Regions from separate parts of the Pseudomonas sp. GW822-FHT03F08 genome, predicted to be linked through region 4. Evidence: predicted binding sites of a transcription regulator. Region 4 holds the regulator's gene; each other region holds the start of a gene.
The links. Region 4 encodes FliA, which starts transcription of late flagellar genes. Its sites were predicted from a motif close to CTAAAGTTTNNNNNNNNNNNGCCGNTAA; they were not measured.

Region 1 (4,110 bases), on a different contig from region 4:
GCCAACCGTCTGCAGGCAACGCGTCACCTGCTTGCGCGCCACCGACGAGTCATCGACCGTCAGCACCCGCAGAGACAGCGCCTTGCTCTGAGTCTCGACATCCACCACGCCGACCGAAATCGCTTCCGGTGTCGGTGCGACTTCCGCCAGCACCTTCTCGACGTCGATGATTTCGACTAACTGATTGTCCACCCGAGTCACAGCGGTCAGGTAATGATCACGACCGGTCCCCTTGGGTGGCGGATGGATCTCTTCCCAGTTCATGTTGACGATACGTTCCACCGAGCGCACCAGGAAACCCTGGGTCTTGGTGTTGTATTCCGTGATGATCACGAACGGACTGTTCTTGTCTTTCAACGCCCCGGAGCCGGTTGCCATTGCCAGATCAAGGATCGGAATGGTCGCCCCCCGGATATTCGCCACCCCGCACACGACAGGACTGGACTTGGGCATCAGCGTCAGTTGCGGGCACTGCAGCACTTCCCGAACCTTGAACACGTTGATCCCGTAGAGTTGCTGGCCGTCGAGACGGAACAACAACAGCTCCAGGCGATTCTGCCCCACCAGTTGCGTGCGCTGGTTCACCGAATCCATTACACCAGCCATGCCCAGACTCCTACACCAACGCCAAGTGTTGTTGCGACGCACATTCATTGCTAAACGGCACGGCGCTTGCTTTTTAACTCTTATGAACATTCAAACGACATTTTTCCGACGCCTGACATCCCCCCTTCGCAGAGGACTTTGCGCGGTGTCTGCCGCTTGCCTGTTTTTCGCGGGCAGCCCTGCCATTGCTGATGCGGTTACCTTGCCTGACATGCTTATCGGCGTCACTCAGGGCTTTCTTGAATTCACCGTAGAAGACTATCTGGCTACCAGTCAAACGGAAGGGCGTTATGAAATCGAGGTCAAGCAGCTCGATCCGCGCATGCACATGCCTATGTGCGACAAGGAATTGACAGCGTCGCTGGAGAGCCCGGCACGTCCTTTGGGGCGCGTAACCGTCAAGGTTCGCTGCGAAGGCGCCTCCCCCTGGACCGTGTTCGTACCCGCTCAAGTCCGCCTGTTTCGCCCGGTCGTGACCACCACTCGCCCGCTCAAGCGCGCCGGCATCATCGAGCCTCAGGACGTGACCCTGCGCGAGCATGATGTGAGCCTGATCAACCAGGGCTTCCTGACGTCGGTGGATGAGGCGATCGGGCAAAAATTAACCCGACCAACGGTCGCCGACCAAGTAATTACCCTGGTGCATCTGGAACAGGCGGAAGTCGTTCGCAAAGGCGATCAAGTGGTGATTACCGCCCGCAGCGGCACGCTCTCCGTGCGCATGCCGGGCGAGGCCCTGTCCAACGGTGGCCTGAAAGAACAGATTCGAGTGAAAAACCTCAATTCCCAACGGGTCATCAAGGCGCAGGTCATGGCGCCGGGCCAAGTGGAAGTGGCAATGTGAGCAACGATTGGAGCAATGACAGGAAAGCCTCGTGAGGGATCGCGCAGAAAACTGGCGCCAACCTGAGCTGTTCCCTAAACTGTGCCGCAGCAGGATCTGTGCGGCGCATGCAGGCTCATTGGTAAAAGAGCCTAAAGTTTTCCAGGGGATGGCCGAGAACATGGCAAGCGTCCAAATTCCCAGAGGTTTTTAACATGGTCATCGATTTCAGCCGTTTGAACAGCTCCTCGTCACTTACGGGCAGTACACGTACCAGCACGCCTAAGGAAACCGCCGAAACCGGTACTTCCGCGACGCTGAATACCCCGGCCGAACAGGCCAGTACCGCAAAAAGCGGGGAATCGGTACACCTCAGCAATGAGGCTCAACAGTTGCAGAAGGTCACTGACAAGCTGCGCGATCAGCCTGCCGTCGACAAAGCCCGCGTGGCCGAGTTGAAAGCAGCGATTGCCGATGGCAGCTATAAAGTCGACAGCAACCGTGTAGCCAGCAAACTGCTCAACTTCGAAGCCCAGCGCTAGGCCTCGGTCAGCGCCAGGCTTTTGGACGCTTAAAACCCAAGGCCAGCCATGCACGACACTACTTTATTGCAACTGATCACCGACGACTTTGCTCCAGCTCAACAATTGCTGGAGTTACTGCAATCCGAGTCCCTCGCCTTGCACGGTCGCGACATGCCGCTGCTGGAAGAAATTCTGGCGCGCAAACAGGCATTGATCATTCTGCTTGAGCAGCATGGCCGCAAACGCAGCGAAATCCTCGCCAGCCTCAATCTGTCGCTCGACCGTCAAGGCCTGGAACAACTGGCCAGCCAGTCGAGCATCGGCGAGCAGTTGCTGACCCAGAGCGACGTTCTGACCGATCTGATCGCCCAGTGCCAGGCGACCAATGCCAAAAATGGCCAGTCGATCGTGATTCAGCAGGCCGCCACGGCCAATCAGCTGAAAATCCTCACCGGCGGCGAGCCACCCGCGCTCTATGACGCCAGTGGCACCTTCTCCAAACTGCAGAAACCCCGCGCGCTCAGTCAGGCGTGATGCGTTCTTCTATGCTTGCGCCCTATCAACGCGCGAAACATGCTGGCAAAATACTGGCCAGCCGTAGTCAAATTTTGTCTGGAGATTGATTTAACGTGTCCAACGTCCTCAGCGCGGATGATTCTCCGCAGCCACCAAAGGTGCTCACCACGCCTCTGGAAATCTCCAGCAACCTGCGCCAGCTGCAAGAGAGCCACGATCCGCTGATCATCACCTTTCACGAACGCAGCCAGCGCTTCCAGAGCTACCTGATCAAGGTTGACCGGGATACCGCCACGATTGCCCTGGATGAAATGATCCCGCGCGATGGCGAACGCTTCCTGCTGGCGGGCGAGCCGTTCAAGGTCGAAGGTTTCCATGAAGGCGTACGCATTGCCTGGGAATGCAACGGCACGCTGGATATCAAGGAATCCGACGGTGACCGCTTTTACATTGGCGAGATGCCCACCGAAGTGGTCTATCACCAGCGCCGCAATGCCTTCCGCGCAGCGCTGAAGCTGACCGATCTGGTCAGCGTCGAACTGGGTGGCGAAAAGCTCAAGTCGCCGATCGGTGGCAAGTTGCTGGATATTTCCGCCACCGGCTGCAAGCTGCGTTTTGAAGGTGATATCACCGACCGCCTGCAACTGGGCCAGGTCTACGATCGCCTGATCGCCCCGCCGCTGTTCGGCAATCAGCCAACATCGGTCGAGCTGCGCTACCTGCACTTCGAAGAAAAACTCAACATCACCTTCGCCGGCCTGCGTTTTCACAACATCAGCGGCCCGGCGGCGCGTAACGTCGAACGTTTCGTCTATCAGCTGCAACGTGAAGCACGGCGTTTCGACAAAGACGATCTCTGATTCGTACGCACCATGAAAAACGGGCAGTCCCTTGCGGTGACTGCCCGTTTTTTTATGCCTGGTGTTTTTTCAGAATCAAGGCCTGGCGCCGCTGATGTCCGGCGCAGGATTGTCGTTGCCGGTCTCAGGCTCCACAGGTGACTCAGATTCAGGTGCGGACTCAGGTGCCGGTTCAGGCGCGACGTTATTCTGCATCTGCTCCTGCACCACTTGCTCATCGACCCGCGGATCGAGCGCGGCCACCAGCGGCGAACTGGACATGCTGTCCGGCATCGCCACGTGATGCAGCGGTGCGTCGTCGACCTGGTGCAGATTGGTCACGGCTTTCGGCCGGATGCGCCACACCAGCACCAGCGCGAAGAAGCTGAAGAACGCATACAGGCTCTGGCTACCGAACATTTTCATCAACACACCGGCCAACAACGGCCCGATGCTGGCGCCGACCCCGTAGGTCACCAATAGCATCGCCGTCAGCGAGACCCGCCGATCCCCTTCGACATGGTCGTTGGAGAACGCCACGGCCAGCGGGTACAGGCAGAACTGCACCAGCGAGCACAGGAAACCGACGCCGAACAAGACCTCCAGAGGCACCTGCGGCAGGATCGCCAGCGGCAACGCGGCTACGGCCAGAAACCCGGCAAAGCAACGGATCAGCAAGGCCCGGTCATAGCGGTCCGAGAGCCAGCCCAACGGCCACTGCACCAGCAGCCCGGCAAAAATGCAGGTACCCATGAACAGACCGACCTGTTCGGTGGACAACCCCTGCTGCGACGCATAGAGC
Region 2 (4,110 bases), on a different contig from region 4:
CGGCTGAAGCCCAACTGGCTGACCAGCTCGCTTTCCGACGGCACGCGGTAATGCGGCGGCCAGTTACCACTGTCGATCTGCTGGGTGATCATCTGTTTGACGCGGGCGTACAAGGGCGCCGGACTGTCGCCCATGTTCGCGGCCAACGGAGAGACTGGAGGCGGAGTCGGCACGGTGGATCCCTGTTCATTGGATAAGGTTGCTAGCTTGCCGGAGTTTACCGGGCAGGCAAACGTCTGTATATGTATATACAAATAACACACGATGGGGTGCTGAACCATGTCCGCCTTCTTTGCCGAACGCGCGCTGCTGCCTAACGGATGGGCCAACAATGTACGTCTCGAGGTCAGCGCCGAAGGCGTATTGACCCGAATCCAGGCCGATTCCACCGCAGAAGGCGCCGAACGGCTGAGCGGTCCGCTGCTGCCGGGGATGCCGAATCTGCACTCTCACGCGTTCCAGCGAGCGATGGCCGGGCTGGCAGAAGTGGCCGGCAATCCCAATGACAGTTTCTGGACCTGGCGCGATCTGATGTATCGGCTCGTCGGAAAAATCAGCCCGGACCAGCTCGGCGTGATCGCCCGTCAGCTGTACATCGAAATGCTCAAGGCCGGTTACACCTCGGTCGCCGAATTCCATTACGTCCACCACGATCACAACGGTCAGCCGTATGCCGATCCGGCCGAGCTGGCGTTGCGTATCAGCCAGGCCGCGAGCTCCGCCGGCATCGGCCTGACACTGTTGCCGGTGCTCTACAGCCACAGCGGTTTCGGTGGCCAGACACCGAACGAAGGCCAGCGCCGCTTCATCAACAGCACCGAAAACTACCTGAAACTGCAATCACGCCTGCAACCGCTGCTGGCTCAGGAAAAGGCTCAGTCGCTGGGATTGTGTTTCCACTCGTTGCGCGCAGTCACCCCACAGCAGATCAGCGAAGTGCTGGCGGCCAGCGACAAGCAATGCCCGGTGCACATCCACATCGCCGAACAGCAAAAGGAAGTCGACGACTGCCTGAGCTGGAGCGGTCGCCGTCCGCTGCAATGGTTGTACGAGAACACCGAAGTCGATCAGCGCTGGTGCCTGGTGCACGCGACCCACGCCAATCCGGAAGAAGTCACGCTGATGGCCAAGAGTCGCGCCATCGCCGGCCTGTGCCTGACCACCGAAGCCAACCTCGGCGACGGGATCTTCCCGGCGGTGGATTTCCTGGCTCAGGGCGGACGCATGGGTATCGGCTCCGACAGCCATGTGTCGTTGAGCGTGGTGGAAGAATTGCGTTGGCTGGAATACGGCCAGCGTCTTCGCGATCAACGACGCAACCGTTTGTACAGCGCGGATCAGCCGATGGTCGGCCGCACGCTGTACGACGCGGCACTGGACGGTGGTGCTCAGGCGCTGGGCCAGCCGATCGGTGCACTGGAAGTCGGCAAACGCGCCGACTGGATTGTGCTCGATGGCAGCGACCCGTATCTGGCGACGGCCAGCGGTGACGGGATCCTCAACCGCTGGCTGTTTGCCGGTGGCGACCGTCAGGTGCGTGACGTGCTGGTCAACGGTCAGTGGGTCGTTCGTGACGGGCGACATGCCGGGGAGGAGGACAGCAATCACGCCTTCACCCAAGTCCTGCGAGACCTTTTGGGCTGACACAAAAAAACCTGTGGAGGGCAACCTCCACAGGTTTTTTGTTGCGCGTCAGTTGGACGTCTTGGCCATCTGCTGATCCGATGCGCGCCAGATCAACCGCGTGGTGTCATAACCCTGCTGACGCGCCTTGCTCAGCAGTTCTTCGCGCACCACACCGTTGACGGTCGGCGTGCGGGACAACAGCCACAGGTAACGTCGGCTCGGGTCGCCAACAATGGCGGTCTTGTAGTCGTCACTGACGTACAGCACCCAGTATTGACCCTTCGCCGAACCCGGAATCAGCCGCGAGAACCAGGTATCGAACTCGACCCACAATTTGTCGGTCTTGCCCGGCACCTGTGGATAAGCCTTGCCCTTGACCTCTTCCCACTGCCAGTCCTTGGTCAGGCAACGGTTGAACACGCCGAGGTTGCCGTCAGGCTGGAGGCTGTAGCGGGCTTCGGATTGAGCGCAATTGCGCTGGAAATACATCGGCAGCCGCGCCAACTCGTACCAGGTGCCCTGGTAACGCTTGAGATTGACGCTGTGGACTGTCTTGGGCGCCAGCGGATCTTCACCGGTCGTGGCGCAGCCGGCCAATACCAGGCCGGCAAAAAGGACAAGCAATAACCGCTTCATTGTTTTTCTCCCGTGGGCGCGTAGCCCCGGTTTACTTCAGGCCTTGGCCGGAAAACATCAACACTTTGTCACCGGCGTACTGCACGCTGATAAAGCTGTTCTTGTCGCCCCAGGTGCAACTGGACATGCCGAGCGCGCCCGAGCAATCGGTGGGCTTGCCGAGCAGCGTCTCCACTTCGGCCTTGGCCATCCCGGCCGAGAGCTTCGAGTAGTTTTCCTGATTGACCTTGCTGCATGCGGCCAACAGCACGCAAAACGACAGAAGGGCGATAGATCGCAGCGACATGGTGTAACTCCTGGAACGGAAGGGGGATGGCATGGCGCCAACCAGAAGCTTAGAAGAGAAAACCCCTGTCTGGTTCCCTGGAGCACTGGCTATTTGTTAGCCCGCTCGTCCGGCATTCATCGGTAAATCAGACACTTTGTAGGGCTATTGAGCATTTCGTCGCCTTTAGCAAAAGCTGCCTAATCTTTGGCGCGCAGCGGTCGAAATAAGAGCAGCGCAAAGCCCGATAGTGTGGCAAATTGCCGCCCTTTCTTGACCAGCCCCTTCGCGGTAGCTCACTTAATGACCAGAAACATGAAATTCAGCCACAAGATCTTGTTGGCTGCCGCCCTCGTGGTGGCCGTTGCGTTCGCCTGTTTCATTTTGTTCAACGACTATCGACAACGCGAAGCCCTGCAAACCAGCACCGAAGCGTCAATGCAGGAACTGGGCAGCCTGACCACCAGCAACATCCAGACCTGGCTGGAAAGCCGCATTCAATTGCTGCAATCGATGTCGCAGCAGGTTGTCGCCGACGGCAACGCCCCGGCGAGCCTGAAACGCATCATCGACCTGCCCGCCTACACCGGCAATTTCCAGCTCAGCTATTTCGGCGGTGCCGACGGCGTGATGTTCTCGGTCCCGGCCGGCAACCGCGCACCGGATTACGACCCGCGCGCCCGTGGCTGGTACAAGGCCGCGAACAGCGCCCAGCAGACCATCGTCACCGAACCGTACATTGCCGCCTCGTCGGGCAAACTGGTGATAACCGTTGCCACCCCGGTGCAGCGCCAGGGCCAGATGATCGGTGTGGCCGGTGCCGACATCGATCTGTCGAGTGTCAGCGCAATCATCAACTCGCTGAACTTCGGCGGCCATGGCCACGCGTTCATCGTCAGTGCCGACGGCAAGATCCTGATCCACCCGGACAGCAAACTGGTACTCAAGACCCTGGCCGAGGCCTATCCCAACGGCGCACCAAAAGTCAGCCCGGGCCTGAAGGAAGTCGAGTTCGACGGCAAGACCCAACTGATCTCCTTCACCCGCGTCAACGGCGTACCGTCGGCCGACTGGTACGTGGGCCTGGTGCTGGACAAGGACACCGCGTTCTCGATGCTCAGCGAGTTCCGCACCTCGGCGCTGATCGCCATGATCATTGCCGTGGTGATCATCATCGCCCTGCTCGGCATGCTGATCCGCGTCCTGATGCAACCGCTGCTGACCATGGGCCGCGCCATGCATGACATCGCCGAAGGCGAAGGCGACCTGACCAAACGCCTGACCATCCACGGCCACGACGAATTCGGCGCGCTGGGCTTGTCGTTCAACCGCTTCGTCGAACGTATCCATACCTCGATCCGCGAAGTGTCCTCGGCCACTGGCCAGGTCAACGAAGTTGCCCTGCGCGTGGTCGCGGCGTCCAACTCGTCGATGTACAACTCGGACCAGCAAGCCTCGCGTACCAACAGCGTGGCCGCCGCGATCAATCAACTCGGCGCCGCCGCCCAGGAAATCGCCCAGAACGCCGCCCTCGCCTCGCAACACTCCAGCGACGCGCGCAGCCTGGCCGAAGACGGCCAGCA
Region 3 (4,110 bases), on a different contig from region 4:
CTTCTCGCGGGACAGCAGGTCCCACTCGCGCCAAGGGGCAATCACTTTTACGCCTGGCTTGAGCGCGTAGGCACCCAGTTCGAAACGGACCTGGTCGTTGCCCTTGCCGGTTGCGCCGTGGGAAATGGCGTCGGCGCCGGTTTCGTTGGCGATTTCGATCAGACGCTTGGCGATCAGCGGACGCGCGATGGAAGTACCCAGCAGGTACTCGCCTTCGTAAACGGTGTTGGCACGGAACATCGGGAACACGAAGTCACGCACGAATTCTTCGCGCAGGTCGTCGATGTAGATTTCTTTGACGCCCATGGCCTGAGCCTTGGCGCGAGCCGGTTCGACCTCTTCGCCCTGACCCAGGTCAGCGGTGAAGGTCACGACTTCACAGTTATAAGTATCCTGCAGCCACTTGAGGATCACCGAAGTGTCCAGGCCGCCGGAATACGCCAGAACGACCTTGTTTACGTCCGCCATGCCATCACTCCACGGGGTTCTACGGAAAGCCGAGGAGTCTACCGCTCAAACGCGATAATTTACAGAGGCGCGACAGCTTAAGACGACAAAGCGACAGAATCTGTCGAGAGGGCGACGATGACCGGCAGGTCAGGAAGTCGCCGCAGCGTTGGCCGGTGTGCTGGCCTGAGGCGCAGGAGCGGTGGTCGGTGCCACCCGCGCAAGGTGCACGTTGACCCGACGGTTCTTGGCCCGGTTGGCTGCATTGGTGTTTGGCACCAACGGGTAACGCTCACCATGGAAGCGCACGGTGATCTGTGATTCCTGGATGCCGTTGGCCTTGAAGAAATCGACCACCGCCAGGGCGCGCCGGCGCGACAGCTCGCGGTTGGTCAGGCGATTGCCGCTGTTGTCGGAGTGGCCGTCGAGCTCGATGTGGTTGACCGTCGGATCGGCCTTCATATATTCGAGCATGACTTGCAGCTTGGCCTTGGCGGCGGCGTCCAGTTCGATGCCTTCGCCAGGGAAACCGATCTGCGATTGTTTGACCTGCTCGAAATTCTGCGGGAGCAGTTTCGCCACGCAGGCCTGATAGTCGTTGAACGCCTTGCTGAACTTGACCGGCAACAGACGCACTTCCGACACACGGCCATCGCCCGATGCATGGCGCACCACGGGGCTGCGTCCGTCCATCAGGCCGCTGATCAGTTGTCCGGCCTGCGCCTGAGAACTGTTGAACAGGATATTGCCACTGCCGATCCTGACCGTGCCCAGATTGATATCGCCACGGCCCGGCTGCCAGGGCGCCGCTGCCGCCATCAAGGTCGCCGAACCGCCGCCGAGCATGGCGTTGTAGGCGTTCAGGCGGAAAGTCGCCTGCTCGCCGGCCTTGCGCACGAACTGGCCCGAGCCGAAATCGGTGATCGGCTGCGTCAGGCGGCATTCGAACTTGTCGCCCTCGACCGTCCACTCAATGTTCTCCAGACGGGTCTGGTAGGTCAGCGCCATCGCCGGAAGGCTGGCAAACACACTGAGCAAGGCTAAATAACGCTGGCGCACGGGAGGCTCCATTGGCTTCTACAACAAAAAGACCGATACATACATGTTTACGGCATACCTATGGGATATCGGACGCTCGTCGCAAAACTTGATAGCGAGTGCCTGCAAGAGTCTTTTCCGGTAGCATTCGCCTCAGTTTGACCCGCCTGGAATCCCCTCATGTCCGACCGCCTGACCCTGCTGCGTCCCGACGACTGGCACATTCATCTTCGCGATGGTGCCGTGTTGACCAATACCGTTGCAGATGTTGCGCGCACCTTTGGTCGCGCCATCATCATGCCTAACCTGGTACCTCCGGTGCGCAACGCCGCTGAAGCCGACGGCTATCGCCAGCGGATTCTCGCTGCCCGCCCGGCCGGCAGTCGTTTCGAGCCGTTGATGGTGCTGTACCTCACCGACCGTACCCAGCCCGAAGAAATTCGTGAAGCCAAGGCCAGCGGTTTTGTCCACGCGGCCAAGTTGTACCCGGCCGGCGCCACCACCAACTCCGATTCCGGGGTCACCAGCATCGACAAGATCTTCCCGGCGCTGGAAGCCATGGCCGAAGTCGGCATGCCGCTGTTGATCCACGGTGAAGTCACCCGTGGCGACGTCGACGTGTTCGACCGCGAGAAAATCTTCATCGACGAGCACATGCGTCGTGTGGTCGAGCGTTTCCCGACGCTCAAGGTCGTGTTCGAACACATCACCACCGGCGACGCCGTGCAGTTCGTCAACGAGGCTTCGGCCAACGTTGGCGCGACGATCACCGCGCATCACCTGCTCTACAACCGCAACCACATGCTGGTAGGCGGAATCCGGCCGCACTTCTATTGCCTGCCGATCCTCAAGCGCAACACCCACCAGGAAGCCCTGCTCGACGCCGCCACCAGCGGCAGCGCGAAGTTCTTCCTCGGCACCGACTCGGCGCCGCACGCCCAGCACGCCAAGGAAGCCGCCTGCGGCTGCGCCGGCTGCTACACCGCGTACGCCGCCATCGAGTTGTATGCCGAAGCCTTTGAACAGCGCAATGCGCTGGACAAGCTCGAAGCCTTCGCCAGCCTCAACGGCCCGCGTTTCTACGGCCTGCCGGCGAACACCGATCGCATTACCCTGGTCCGTGAAGAATGGACCGCCCCGACCAGCCTGCCCTTCGGCGAGCTGACCGTTATCCCGCTGCGCGCCGGTGAAAAACTGCGCTGGCGCCTGCTGGAGGAACACGCGTGAGTGAAGACCATTTCGACGACGAACTGGACGGTCAAGGTGGCGGCGGTTCGCGCCATCCAATGGCAGCACGCTTTCGCGGCTACCTGCCGGTTGTCGTCGACGTAGAGACCGGTGGCTTCAACTCGGCCACCGACGCCTTGCTGGAGATTGCCGCGACCACCATCGCCATGGATGAAAAGGGTTTCGTCTACCCGGATCACACCTACTTCTTCCGTGTCGAGCCGTTCGAAGGCGCCAACATCGAAGCGGCCGCTCTGGAGTTCACCGGGATCAAGCTCGATCACCCGTTGCGCATGGCGGTCAGCGAAGAGACGGCCCTGACCGATATCTTCCGTGGCGTGCGCAAGGCCTTGAAGGCCAACGGTTGCAAACGGGCGATCCTGGTCGGCCACAACAGCAGCTTCGACCTGGGCTTCCTCAACGCTGCCGTTGCGCGGCTGGACATGAAGCGCAACCCGTTCCACCCGTTCTCCAGTTTCGACACCGCAACCCTCGCGGGTCTGGCGTACGGTCAGACCGTACTGGCCAAGGCCTGTCAGGCAGCCGACATCGATTTCGATGGCCGTGAAGCGCACTCCGCGCGTTACGACACGGAAAAGACGGCCGAGCTGTTCTGCGGCATCGTCAACCGCTGGAAACAGATGGGCGGCTGGGAAGACTTCGACGACTGAGGGTCGTCGGATTAAATCCCGCGCATGAAAAAACCGGCTCAAGAGCCGGTTTTTTTGTACCTCGACGTTGCGCCTTACAGGGCAGCAGCGTTCTCGGTCAGGTAAGCCGCAACGCCTTCTGGCGAAGCGTTCATGCCTTTGTCGCCTTTTTTCCAGTTGGCAGGGCAGACTTCGCCGTGCTCTTCGTGGAATTGCAGAGCGTCGACCAGACGGATCAGCTCTTCCATGTTACGGCCCAGCGGCAGGTCGTTGATGATCTGCGAGCGGACAACGCCTTTGTCGTCGATCAGGAACGCGCCACGGAAAGCCACGCCGCCTTCGGACTCAACGTCGTAGGCCTTGGCGATGTCGTGCTTCATGTCGGCAGCCATGGTGTATTTCACCTGGCCGATGCCACCATTGTTGACCGGGGTGTTGCGCCAGGCGTTGTGGGTGAAGTGCGAGTCGATCGACACAGCGATCACTTCTACGTTGCGTGCCTTGAAGTCGGCCATGCGGTTGTCCAGAGCGATCAGCTCGGACGGGCAGACGAAGGTGAAGTCCAGCGGGTAGAAGAACACCAGGCCGTATTTGCCTTTGATGGCCGAGGACAGGGTGAAGCTGTCAACGATCTCGCCATTGCCGAGTACGGCCGGGACGGTGAAGTCAGGGGCTTGTTTGCCTACGAGTACGCTCATTGATATCTCCTGGTGTAGAAACTTGAAGTTCAGGGTTCGCGTCAGCCTGT
Region 4 (4,110 bases):
ACACTTCCTCGGCCTGCGGCATATGCGGGTCGATCTGGAAGTTGACGATTGCACTGTGCAGTTCGCGCGTGAGCTTGCCCACTTCCTGGTACAGGCCACGGTCACGGGTCTGATTGAGCTCATGGATCAGTTGCACAGCGTCGCCGAACCTGCCTTTTTCAAGGCTTTCGACCAGTTCGACCGCGTGTTTTTTCAGAGTCGACTCGAAGTCGCCCTGTGAAGATTCGTTATGCTCCATAGCTCCCCCGCGCGTCATCAGCCGATGCGTTCGAAAATCTTCTCGATTTTTTCTTTCAGCGCCTGAGCCGTGAAAGGTTTGACCACGTAGCCGTTAACGCCGGCCTGGGCCGCTTCGATGATCTGCTCGCGCTTGGCTTCAGCAGTCACCATCAGCACTGGCAGGTGCTTGAGTTTTTCATCGGCGCGCACGTGACGCAGCAGGTCGATACCGGTCATGCCAGGCATGTTCCAGTCGGTCACCAGAAAGTCGATGCTGCCGCTGTTGAGCACCGGAATGGCAGTGGTGCCATCGTCGGCTTCAACGGTGTTGGTGAACCCAAGGTCACGCAACAGGTTCTTGATGATCCGCCGCATCGTTGAGAAGTCATCAACGATGAGGATTTTCATGTCTTTGTTCAATTCGACCTCCAAGCAGTCTTAAACGCGCCCAGCACCTGGACGCGCCATTTCAATCAATCCGGCAAAGCACTCGATGACTGTCTGGAGCACAACAGAGCAAGACCGGTGCCGTTCACCACCGCACCAGCCTCGTTCGCAGCGTCCCCACACTGCCTTCAGCGCGCTCGCCACTCCCCCAAACGCCCCCGCAAGCGGGCCGCGCACTGGCTGTGTAACTGGCTGACCCGCGATTCACTGACGCCAAGGACTTCACCGATTTCCTTGAGGTTCAGCTCTTCGTCGTAGTACAGCGCCAACACCAGTCGCTCACGCTCCGGCAAATTGGCAATCGCGTCCGCCAACGCAGCCTGGAAGCGCTCATCTTCCAGATCGCGCGACGGCTCAAGATGAGCACTTGCGCCATCCTCGTGCAGCCCTTCGTGTTCGCCGTCCTGCAACAGGTCGTCGAAACTGAACAGTCGGCTGCCCAGGGTGTCGTTCAAAATCCCGTAGTAATCGTCGAGACTCAATTGGAGTTCGGCCGCAACCTCGTGATCTTTAGCGTCACGGCCGGTTTTAGCTTCAATCGAGCGAATCGCGTCGCTGACCATACGGGTGTTGCGGTGAACCGAGCGCGGTGCCCAGTCCCCCTTGCGTACTTCATCGAGCATGGCGCCGCGGATCCGGATGCCCGCGTACGTTTCGAAACTGGCGCCTTTGCTGGCGTCGTATTTGGTCGAGACTTCGAGCAGGCCGATCATCCCGGCCTGGATCAGGTCTTCGACCTGCACACTGGCCGGCAATCGCGCCAGCAAGTGGTAAGCAATGCGTTTGACCAGTGGCGCGTAACGCTCGATCAGCTCGTACTGCGCGTCACGTGCCGACTTCTTGTAGAAATTCATACCGCTGGCGGTCATAGCACAGGTCCTGCCGTTTGCTGCACGAGGCGCTCGACGAAAAATTCGAGGTGGCCGCGCGGATTGGCGGGCAGCGGCCAGGTGTCGACCTTTTGCGCGATCGCCTTGAACGCCAGTGCGCACTTGGAACGCGGGAAGGCTTCATAGACCGCACGCTGCTTCTGCACCGCCTTGCGCACGCTTTCGTCGTAAGGCACCGCACCGACGTATTGTAGGGCGACGTCGAGGAAGCGATCCGTGACCTTGGTCAACTTGGCGAACAGATTGCGACCTTCCTGCGGGCTCTGGGCCATGTTGGCCAGGACGCGGAAGCGGTTCATGCCGTAATCGCGGTTCAGCAGTTTGATCAGGGCGTAGGCGTCGGTGATCGAGGTCGGCTCGTCGCAGACCACCAGCAACACTTCCTGGGCTGCGCGAACGAAACTGACTACCGAGTCACCAATACCCGCAGCGGTGTCGATCACCAGTACGTCGAGATTGTCGCCGATGTCGCTGAACGCCTGAATCAGACCGGCATGCTGGGCCGGGCTCAGGTGAACCATGCTCTGCGTGCCGGAAGCGGCCGGCACGATGCGGATCCCGCCGGGGCCTTGCAACAGCACGTCGCGCAGCTCGCAGCGGCCCTCGATCACATCGGCCAGGGTACGTTTGGGCGTGAGGCCCAGCAGAACGTCGACGTTCGCCAGACCCAGGTCGGCGTCCAGCAGCATGACCCGACGGCCAAGCTCTGCCAGCGCCAGGGACAAGTTCACTGACACGTTAGTCTTGCCGACGCCACCTTTGCCGCCGGTCACCGCGATCACCTGTACGGGATGCATGCTGCCCATGTTATTTCTTTACCTTGTCTTGCATAGACGGAGGCCACATTACTGGCTGCGCGTTCACAACCGGAACAATGCATGGCAGACCATCGATGTAGGTACAAAAACTGTTCATTACCTCAGCCAACCTGCTTGGTGGGACTGTGGTAGATATCAGCGAACATGTCAGCCATGGCTTCTTCGCTGGGTTCTTCCTGCATTTGCACGCTGACGGCGCGGCTGACCAATTGATGACGGCGCGGCAGATGCAGATCATCCGGAATCCGTGGGCCGTCGGTCAGGTAGGCGACCGGCAGTTCATGACTGATCGCCAGGCTCAGCACTTCGCCAAGGCTGGCCGTCTCATCCAGTTTAGTCAGGATGCACCCGGCGAGCCCGCAACGCTTGTAACTGTGATAAGCGGCGGTTAGAACCTGTTTCTGGCTGGTGGTTGCCAGTACCAGATAATTTTTCGACCGAATGCCACGACCGGCCAGGCTTTCCAGCTGCATGCGCAGTGCCGGATCGCTGGCCTGCAGGCCGGCGGTATCGATCAGCACAACGCGTTTGCGCAGCAGTGGATCCAGCGCCTGCACCAGGGACTGGCCCGGGTCGACGTGGGTCACCGACACATTGAGGATCCGGCCCAGGGTTTTCAACTGTTCCTGAGCACCGATGCGGAAGCTGTCCATGCTCACCAGCGCAATGTTCTGCGCGCCGTACTTGAGCACGTAACGGGCGGCCAGTTTGGCCAGGGTGGTGGTCTTGCCCATGCCGGCCGGACCGACCATGGCAATGATCCCGCCCTCTTCCAGCGGCTCGACTTCCGGCGTGGCGATCATCCGCGCCAGGTGCGCCAGCAACATGCGCCAGGCCTGACGAGGTTCTTCGATATCGCTGGTCAGCGCCAGCAGGTCGCGGGACAACGGGCCGGACAAGCCGATGCGTTGCAGACGACGATAAAGGTTCGCCTGAGCCGGACGGCTGCCTTGCAGCTGATTCCAGGCCAGAGTGCCGAGCTGCACTTCCATCAGCTCGCGCAGGCTGTTGAGTTCGAAACGCATCGAATCCAGCGCACGCGGATCAACGCCAGCGGCAGCCGGCGCAGGTGCCGGAGCTGGACGCGCCGGAGCAGCGTAAGTCGGTTCTGTCAGAGGCTCGGCAGCCGTCAGCGGCAGGCCGGCGGTCAATGGCAGACCGGAGAACAACTGGCGATTGGTGTTGCCGTCGGCTTCACCACGCATGCTCAGTTCGGCCTGGGCGGTGACGATGCGCGACTGGGTCTTGCGCAGCTCGTCTTCGAGTTCCATGTTCGGAACCCGTGGCGCCAGCGCCGACAGTTTGTAATCCAGCGCCGCCGTCAGCTCGACGCCGCCGGCAATGCGGCGGTTGCCAATGATGGCGGCATCAGCGCCCAGCTCATCACGAACCAGCTTCATGGCCTGACGCATATCGGCGGCGAAAAAACGCTTAACTTGCATAAACCACTACCTCAGCCGTTGGGCCCTACTGTCGCAACGATGGTCACTTGCTTGTTGTCCGGAATTTCCTGGTAGGCCAGCACATGCAGTCCAGGGACTGCCAGGCGGCCAAAGCGCGAGAGCATCGCGCGAACCGGGCCTGCTACCAACAGGATCACCGGCTGACCTTGCATTTCCTGACGCTGCGCCGCTTCGATGAGCGAACGCTGCAGCTTCTCGGCCATGCTTGGCTCCAGCAGAACGCCCTCTTCCGAGCCTTGTCCTGCCTTCTGCAGACTATTGAGCAATATTTGT

Region 1: the regulator FliA is predicted to act here: its motif matches at 1,582-1,609, upstream of flgM (flagellar biosynthesis anti-sigma factor FlgM).
Region 2: the regulator FliA is predicted to act here: its motif matches at 2,728-2,755, upstream of AC1RME_RS12230 (methyl-accepting chemotaxis protein).
Region 3: the regulator FliA is predicted to act here: its motif matches at 1,572-1,599, upstream of AC1RME_RS17570 (flagellar protein MotY).

What each region holds. Positions count from the first base shown of each region.
Region 1 covers NZ_JBXANC010000006.1:69,983-74,092, forward strand. Annotated here, with positions in the region: gene AC1RME_RS16175 (chemotaxis protein CheV) at 1-606, opposite strand, end outside; gene flgA (flagellar basal body P-ring formation chaperone FlgA) at 689-1,450, shown strand; gene flgM (flagellar biosynthesis anti-sigma factor FlgM) at 1,645-1,971, shown strand; gene AC1RME_RS16190 (flagella synthesis protein FlgN) at 2,020-2,487, shown strand; gene AC1RME_RS16195 (flagellar brake protein) at 2,583-3,329, shown strand; gene AC1RME_RS16200 (MFS transporter) at 3,405-4,110, opposite strand, start outside.
Region 2 covers NZ_JBXANC010000004.1:388,688-392,797, forward strand. Annotated here, with positions in the region: gene hutC (histidine utilization transcriptional repressor HutC) at 1-134, opposite strand, end outside; gene AC1RME_RS12215 (formimidoylglutamate deiminase) at 280-1,644, shown strand; gene AC1RME_RS12220 (lipocalin family protein) at 1,693-2,262, opposite strand; gene AC1RME_RS12225 (hypothetical protein) at 2,294-2,548, opposite strand; gene AC1RME_RS12230 (methyl-accepting chemotaxis protein) at 2,831-4,110, shown strand, end outside.
Region 3 covers NZ_JBXANC010000006.1:373,850-377,959, forward strand. Annotated here, with positions in the region: gene AC1RME_RS17565 (argininosuccinate synthase) at 1-468, opposite strand, end outside; gene AC1RME_RS17570 (flagellar protein MotY) at 598-1,506, opposite strand; gene pyrC (dihydroorotase) at 1,666-2,712, shown strand; gene rnt (ribonuclease T) at 2,709-3,383, shown strand; gene AC1RME_RS17585 (peroxiredoxin) at 3,458-4,060, opposite strand.
Region 4 covers NZ_JBXANC010000013.1:126,026-130,135, reverse strand. Annotated here, with positions in the region: gene AC1RME_RS27170 (protein phosphatase CheZ) at 1-238, opposite strand, end outside; gene AC1RME_RS27165 (chemotaxis response regulator CheY) at 256-627, opposite strand; gene fliA (RNA polymerase sigma factor FliA) at 795-1,535, opposite strand; gene fleN (flagellar synthesis regulator FleN) at 1,532-2,362, opposite strand; gene flhF (flagellar biosynthesis GTPase FlhF) at 2,476-3,816, opposite strand; gene flhA (flagellar biosynthesis protein FlhA) at 3,828-4,110, opposite strand, start outside.